DNA from 3 places in the Pseudomonas gebzensis genome. Region 1 is predicted to be linked to each of the others. Evidence: riboswitches for the same ligand, from Rfam matches in the RefSeq annotation. Region 1 holds a riboswitch; each other region holds the start of a gene.
What was found. Region 1 has a riboswitch for cobalamin ahead of SJI00_RS12985 (CbtB domain-containing protein). Riboswitches for the same ligand answer to the same signal wherever they lie in the genome.

Region 1 (2,255 bases):
CACCGGGAAGAACTCTTCCTGCACGGTGCAGCACAGGCAGCCATTGGCCAGTTCGTACACCCGGCCCTGAGCTTCTTCTTCACTGCAGCCGATGCTGCATTGCTTGAGCAGATCGCCATCGATCCCCAGCTCGCCGAACTCGTTGACGATGACCGCGATGCGCCGGCCCTGGGCGTTGTCGAGCATGTGCCGCAGCAAGGTGGTTTTGCCCGAGCCGAGGAAGCCGGTGACGATGGTAACGGGGAGCTTGGCCAGTGTTTTCATGTCTCAGTGCCCTTGGCAGAAGGCGCGGGCATGCAGGACGACCGCCCGCGACCAGAACGGCCGGACGTGCTCGCCACCGGATCACCCCGCCCGGTTGATAGTCGAATGCGTGTCGAGGCAGGTCATCTGGCTCGCACCGCAGCGTTGAACGGCGCCTGCTGCGCGTGCGCAGTGGCCATGCCGATCGGCTTCGGTACATACAGTTGCGGGGGCAGCCGCGGCTTGAACCGCGTTCCCCTCTTCGGCATGGCCAAAGGCTCGCGCGCTGCGCGCAGACGCCCTGGGGCCGTGCCTAGCCCAGGGAAATGACTCCCCAGGAACCTCAAAGCGGCAAGGCTACGCAGTGCCCTGCATGGGGTCAACCGCTGGTGGTGATTGACGGGGAAATACGCCGCATGATTTGCTTGGCGCCTCTGTAAAGCCTTGTTACTTGTTCACGCGGTGTTGAAAACGCTCTGGGGCATCTTGCCTGTGCTGTTTTCGGCCGGCCTGGCTGCGTGCCAAGACTGTGCAGAGCGTGCCAAGCGCACGTGCCTCAGGTGCCCCTGACGGGGTGAAACGGGAAACCGGTGCGTCGCGGTCTGCAACAGCAGGCCAGACAAGGCCGGTGCTGCCCCCGCAACGGTAAGCGAGCTGAGCGTCCAAGTAGCCACTGCGCCTAAGGTGTGCCCTTCAAGCGTGGGAAGGTGGACGCGTGGTACAAGGCGCCTGGCGCCTGCTCGCCAGCCCGGAGACCGGCCTGTCGCATCGATCAACCCCCGCGGTGGGCGGGCGCGGTTGCAGGCACCTGACGCATTCGCGCCCGGGCCCGCCGCGCGTGGCCTGCCGTTTTCCCAGCCGAGGATTACGTCATGCCCGTCACCAGCGCCAAACCTGCGATCACTGCCCCAACCACCCTCAGCCAGCGCCTGACCCTGGCCATCGGCGCCAGCCTGCTGGGCCTGTGCCTGGTGTACTTTGCCGGCTTCTCGCACATCGAAGCGGTGCACAACGCCGCCCATGACACACGGCACAGCGCCGCCTTCCCCTGCCATTGATCCCTCACCTCGAGTACGCCCGCATGATCACTCGCATCGCCCGTACCGCTGGGTTCAGCGGCTTACTTGCCGCGCTGTTGCTGACCTTGCTGCAAAGCCTGTGGGTCAGCCCGCTGATCCTCAAAGCCGAGACCTACGAAAACGCCGCGCCCGCCGCTCACGCTCACGCCGAGACGACCACGGCCCACCAGCACGCCGCCCAGGCGTGGGAGCCGGAAGATGGCTGGCAGCGCGTACTGTCTACCACCGGCGGCAACCTGGTGGTCGCAGTGGGCTTCGCGCTGATCCTGGCGGCGCTGTACAGCCTGCGCGAGCCCGATCGACTGGCCACCGGGGCCCTCTGGGGCCTGGCCGGCTTTGCGGTGTTCTGCCTGGCGCCGACCCTTGGCCTGCCGCCGGAATTGCCGGGCACGGCCGCCGCCGACCTGGCCGAGCGCCAGAGCTGGTGGATCGGCACGGCCGCTGCCACCGCTGCGGGGCTGGCGTTGCTGGTGTTCGGCCGCTCGTGGCTGTTCAAGGGGCTGGGCGCGGTGCTGCTGGTGCTGCCGCACCTGATCGGCGCGCCGCAGCCAGAGGTGCATGAAAGCCTCGCCCCGCAGGCGCTGCAAGCGCAGTTCCAGATCGCCTCCTGGCTGACCAATGCAGTGTTCTGGGTGGCCCTGGGGTTGTTGAGCACCTGGCTCTACCGCCGTGCCGCTCGTGCCTGAAGCCGATCCGCAGCCTGCGCTGTACGTAGGCTTGGGCTGCCGCAAAGGCTGTTCCGCCGAGCACCTGGAGGCGCTGTTGCTGCAGACGCTGCGCCAGCACAGGCTGTCGATCACTGCGGTGCGCGGCCTTGCCAGCATTGCCAGCAAGGCCCAGGAGCCGGGCCTGCTGGCACTGGCGGCGCAGCTGCAACTGCCCTTGCAGCTGTTTCCGATCGCAAGCCTTACCGACCTGCAACCCCTGCTCAGC
Region 2 (2,255 bases), on a different contig from region 1:
CGATGGCGGGGGCAATGTTGACGGTGGGGATCAAGGTCTTGTTCGGTGCTGGTAGTTTGGGTGCCGGGCCCATACCGTCAGACACCTGCAGCCGGGCAGATTCGCCGCAGGCGACCAGGCTGGTAGTCAAGGCAAGAAGCAAACCGATACGCATCTGGAACATGCACGAACCCTCCGCAAATGGGACACCGCTTCAAAATCAGAGGCCGCCGGGGAGGGTGTAGTTCAGTTGCGATGGGTGCCCTGCCAGTGCCCGGCGCCGGGATCAGGCCGGCTGCGCGGGCCATCGCGGCAGTCGGCGCTCCTACTCCGTAGGCTCGAGCAGTAGTCCAGGCTGGACTCGAGCCGCAGCAACCTGTAGGCGCGAGCTCGCTCGCGAAAAACGCCCAGGCACCGCGCTGTGTCAGGTGTTCGCGTCAATGTTGAGGTCCATCGCAAGCGAGCTCGCGCCTACAAATTGGACTCGAGCCGCAGTTCAGGCTTGAGCCGCAGCAATCTATAGGCGCGAGCTCGCTCGCGAACAGCCGACCTGGCACAGGCAGCACGGGCTGCTCTGTCAACCTCCTCTGGCGCCTGGCGCCGCCTAGAATCACTGCGCTCACCACCCACTTCATTGACGCTCCGAGTGCAACCCTCTAACCTTCGCCGTTTGTTTCAGGTGCCCCATGGACATGCTGCCAACGGGGTGAAACTGGGAAGCCGGTGGGTGCGTTGCACGCACGAATCCGGCGCTGCCCCCGCAACGGTAGGTGAGTCAGGCCTCGCGCAAGCACAACGCGCACAAGGCCGCTGGGCCAAGGCCCCGCTCACGAGCCCGGAGACCGGCCTGTCACTGCCTAACGGCATCACGGAGGGTGATGCGCGGTGCTCCGTGGCCTCGGCCATGGCTGCTGCGCGCCCCTGTGCCTGCCTGCCTTATCGACCTGTCGGCGCTCGCTTGAAGCGCCACGGCCCGCGGAGACCCCCATGAGCGAATCCCCCGAGCGCGACGAGCGCCACCTGGCGCGCATGCAGCGCAAGAAAGCGGTGATGGATGATCGCATCGCCAACTCCCCTAACGAGTGCGGCCTGTTGCTGGTACTGACCGGCAATGGCAAAGGCAAAAGCAGTTCGGCCTTTGGCATGCTCGCCCGGGCCATGGGCCACGGCATGCGCTGCGGCGTAGTGCAGTTCATCAAGGGCCGCAACAGCACCGGCGAAGAGCTGTTTTTCCGACGCTTCCCCGAGCAGGTCAGCTACCACGTGATGGGCGAGGGCTTCACCTGGGAAACCCAGGATCGTCAACGCGACATCGCCGCCGCCGAAGCCGCGTGGGCTGTCTCCAGGCAGTTGCTGCAAGACCCGACCGTGCAGTTCGTGGTGCTCGATGAACTGAACATCGCCCTCAAGCACGGCTATCTGGATCTGGACCAGGTGCTCAGCGACATCCAGGCCCGCCCGCCCATGCAGCACGTGATCGTCACCGGTCGCGGCGCCAAGCCCGAGTTGAACGAGCTGGCCGACACCGTGACCGAGATGGGTGTGCTCAAACATGCCTTCCAGGCCGGAATTCGCGCACAAAAGGGCGTTGAGCTGTGAGCGAACCGCGTCACTGCCCGGCGGTACTGATCGCGGCGCCGGCTTCTGGGCAAGGCAAGACCACCGTCACTGCCGCCTTGGCGCGGCTGCACCGCAACCTCGGCCGCACGGTGCGGGTATTCAAATGCGGCCCCGACTTTCTCGACCCGATGATTCTCGAACGCGCCAGTGGCGCGCCGGTGTATCAGCTCGACATGTGGATGATCGGCGAAGCCGAAAGCCGCCGCCTGCTCTGGCAAGCGGCCGCCGAGGCCGACCTGATCCTCATCGAGGGCGTGATGGGCCTGTTCGACGGCACGCCTTCCAGCGCCGACCTGGCCCGGCATTTCGGCGTACCGGTGCTGGCGGTGATCGACGGCACGGCCATGGCCCAGACCTTCGGCGCCCTGGCCCTGGGCCTGGCGCACTACCAACCCGACCTGCCGTTCGCCGGCGTGCTGGCCAACCGGGTGGGCAGCCTGCGTCATGCACAGCTGCTCGAAGGCAGCCTGACGCAAGGGCTGCGCTGGTACGGCGGCCTGTCGCGCGAGCGCGGCATCGAGCTGCCCAGCCGCCACCTGGGTCTGGTGCAGGCCAGCGAGCTGAATGACCTCGACCTGCGCCTGGACGCCGCCGCCCAAGCGCTGGGCGACAGCTGCGACGCTGCGCTGCCGCCCGCGGTGACGTTCCAGGCGCCG
Region 3 (2,255 bases), on a different contig from region 1:
CTACCCGGTGCTGCCGTGGATTGGCGTGATCGCCCTGGGCTACGCACTGGGGCCGTGGTTCGCCCGCGCTGCCGATGCCAGCGTGCGTCAGCGCCGACTGCTGATCGTCGCTGTGCTGGCGCTGCTGGCCTTCATCGGCCTGCGCGTGCTCAATGGCTACGGTGAGGCGCCGTGGAGCAGCTACCCCAGCGCGCTGCAGACCTTCATGAGCCTGATGAACATCACCAAGTACCCACCGTCGCTGTTGTTCCTGTGCCTGACGCTCGGTTGCGGCCTGTTGCTGCTGCGCGGTTTCGAGCGGGCCGGCCAGGCACGCTGGATCGGTGTACTGGCAGTGATGGGCGCAGCCCCGATGTTCTTCTACCTGCTGCACCTGTATGTGCTGAAGGTCGCCTATGTGCTGTGCGTGGCGGCGTTCGGCCTCAATCACGGGCAATACTTCGGCTTCGACAGCATGGGTGCGGTGTGGCTGTGTGCGGTGCTCCTGGCCGCCGCGCTTTATCTGCCAGTGCGTGCTTTCGCCCGCCTCAAGGCACGCCGGCGCGACATTGCCTGGCTCAAATACCTGTGAAAAGGTTCCCTGGCCTGCGGGTGATGGTCTACCATGCCGCCCGCCGGTTTCCCCTCAGGAATTAATAGGGAATTCGTGGCCCGCTCGATCGCGCGGCCAAACGAAACTGCCCCCGCAACTGTAGGTGCCGAGCCTGCTCCATCGATGCCACTGGATACCTGGCGCTGGTCGAACGCTTCTGCGCAGCTGCAGATCGCTTTCGCACAGAGCCTGATCCGGGAAGGCTGGAGCCAGGCCATGACGCACCAGTCAGGAGACCTGCCGGCACACAATCACCGACCGGCGGGGTGTCCGGGACGGCCATCGGCACCCTGTTCAGGGTGGCGCCGCTTGCCTTCATGCAAGGGGTGCCGACGATGCCTGTCCGTGCGCGCGGCCCGCTGCACCACGATAGGAGATCGTCTTCATGCTTCGTTTCGCCGCCCTCATTGCAGGCTTGGGCCTGTCTGGCCTGGCCCAGGCCGCCGCCACCCACTATCCGCTGACCGTCGACAATTGCGGCAAGCCGCAGACCTTCGCCCAGGCGCCACAACGCGCCGTGACCATTGGCCAGGCCGGCACCGAAATACTCTATGCCTTGGGCCTGGGCGAGCGCCTGGCCGGCACTTCGCTGTGGTTCAACGACGTACTGCCCGAATACAAGGCGCAGAACGACAAGGTCGAGCGCTTGGCCTACAACGACCCAAGCTTCGAAGCCGTGGTCGGCAAGCGCCCGCAACTGGTCACGGCGCAGTTCGAGTGGATGGTCGGTGAGCACGGCGTGGTGGGCACACGCGAGCAGTTCCACGAGCTGAACATTCCCACCTACCTGCTGCCTTCGGACTGCGAGGGCAAGGACAACCTCACCGGTGCCGACGGCACGCGCCTCCAGCCGTTCCAGATCGACACCCTCTACAAGAGCGTCAGCCAACTGGCCGAGATCTTCGACGTGCAGGCGCGCGGTGAAGCGCTCAACGCCGACCTGCGTGGCCGGCTGCAGAAGGCCAAGGCTCGGTTGGCCGACAAAGACCTGTCCAACACCAGCGCACTGTTCTGGTTCTCCAGCGCAGACCTGGACATCGACCCCTACGTCGCAGGCCGGCAGGGCGTGGCCGACTTCATGCTGCAGACCCTCGGAGTGCGCAACGTGGTCGAGTCGCACGAGGAATGGCCTACCGTCGGTTGGGAAACCCTGGCCAAGGCCAACCCAACCTGGCTGATCATCGCGCGCATGGACCGCCGCCGCTTCCCGGCAGACGACTACCAGAAAAAACTCGAATTTCTGCGTACCGATCCGGTGGCCAAGCACCTCGACGCTGTGAAGAACGACCGCATCATCATTCTCGACGCCGACGCCATGCAGGCCGGCATCCGCCTGTTCCGTGGGCTGGAGACGCTGTCTGCTGCGTTCGCCAGCGGTAAAGCGGCGCAGTGAGCATGCGCGTACTGCCCGCCTGCGCCCTCGCCGCCCTGGCGCTGATGGCGGCCGTGCTGGCCGGGATCAGCATCGGCGAAACCGCTGTGGCGCCGCAGGTGGTGTTCCAGGTGTTGGCCAATCACCTGTGGCAGGCCGGTTACCCGATCGACCCGATCGATGCCGGCATCGTGTGGAACTACCGCCTCCCCCGCACCCTGGTGGCGGCCGCGTGCGGCGCGGGCCTGGCGACCTGTGGGGTGATCCTGCAGGCGCTGCTGCGCAATGCCT

Region 2: another riboswitch for cobalamin. It lies ahead of cobO (cob(I)yrinic acid a,c-diamide adenosyltransferase); the one in region 1 lies ahead of SJI00_RS12985 (CbtB domain-containing protein).
Region 3: another riboswitch for cobalamin. It lies ahead of SJI00_RS21445 (ABC transporter substrate-binding protein); the one in region 1 lies ahead of SJI00_RS12985 (CbtB domain-containing protein).

What each region holds. Positions count from the first base shown of each region.
Region 1 covers NZ_JAXQNS010000006.1:68,286-70,540, forward strand. Annotated here, with positions in the region: gene cobW (cobalamin biosynthesis protein CobW) at 1-264, opposite strand, end outside; cobalamin riboswitch at 364-546, opposite strand; cobalamin riboswitch at 785-1,021, shown strand; gene SJI00_RS12985 (CbtB domain-containing protein) at 1,116-1,301, shown strand; gene SJI00_RS12990 (CbtA family protein) at 1,325-2,008, shown strand; gene SJI00_RS12995 (cobalamin biosynthesis protein) at 1,992-2,255, shown strand, end outside.
Region 2 covers NZ_JAXQNS010000002.1:102,841-105,095, forward strand. Annotated here, with positions in the region: gene SJI00_RS04540 (PQQ-dependent sugar dehydrogenase) at 1-154, opposite strand, end outside; cobalamin riboswitch at 640-844, shown strand; gene cobO (cob(I)yrinic acid a,c-diamide adenosyltransferase) at 967-1,578, shown strand; gene SJI00_RS04550 (cobyrinic acid a,c-diamide synthase CobB) at 1,575-2,255, shown strand, end outside.
Region 3 covers NZ_JAXQNS010000014.1:2,598-4,852, reverse strand. Annotated here, with positions in the region: gene SJI00_RS21450 (acetyltransferase domain-containing protein) at 1-571, shown strand, start outside; cobalamin riboswitch at 599-851, shown strand; gene SJI00_RS21445 (ABC transporter substrate-binding protein) at 978-1,985, shown strand; gene SJI00_RS21440 (FecCD family ABC transporter permease) at 1,988-2,255, shown strand, end outside.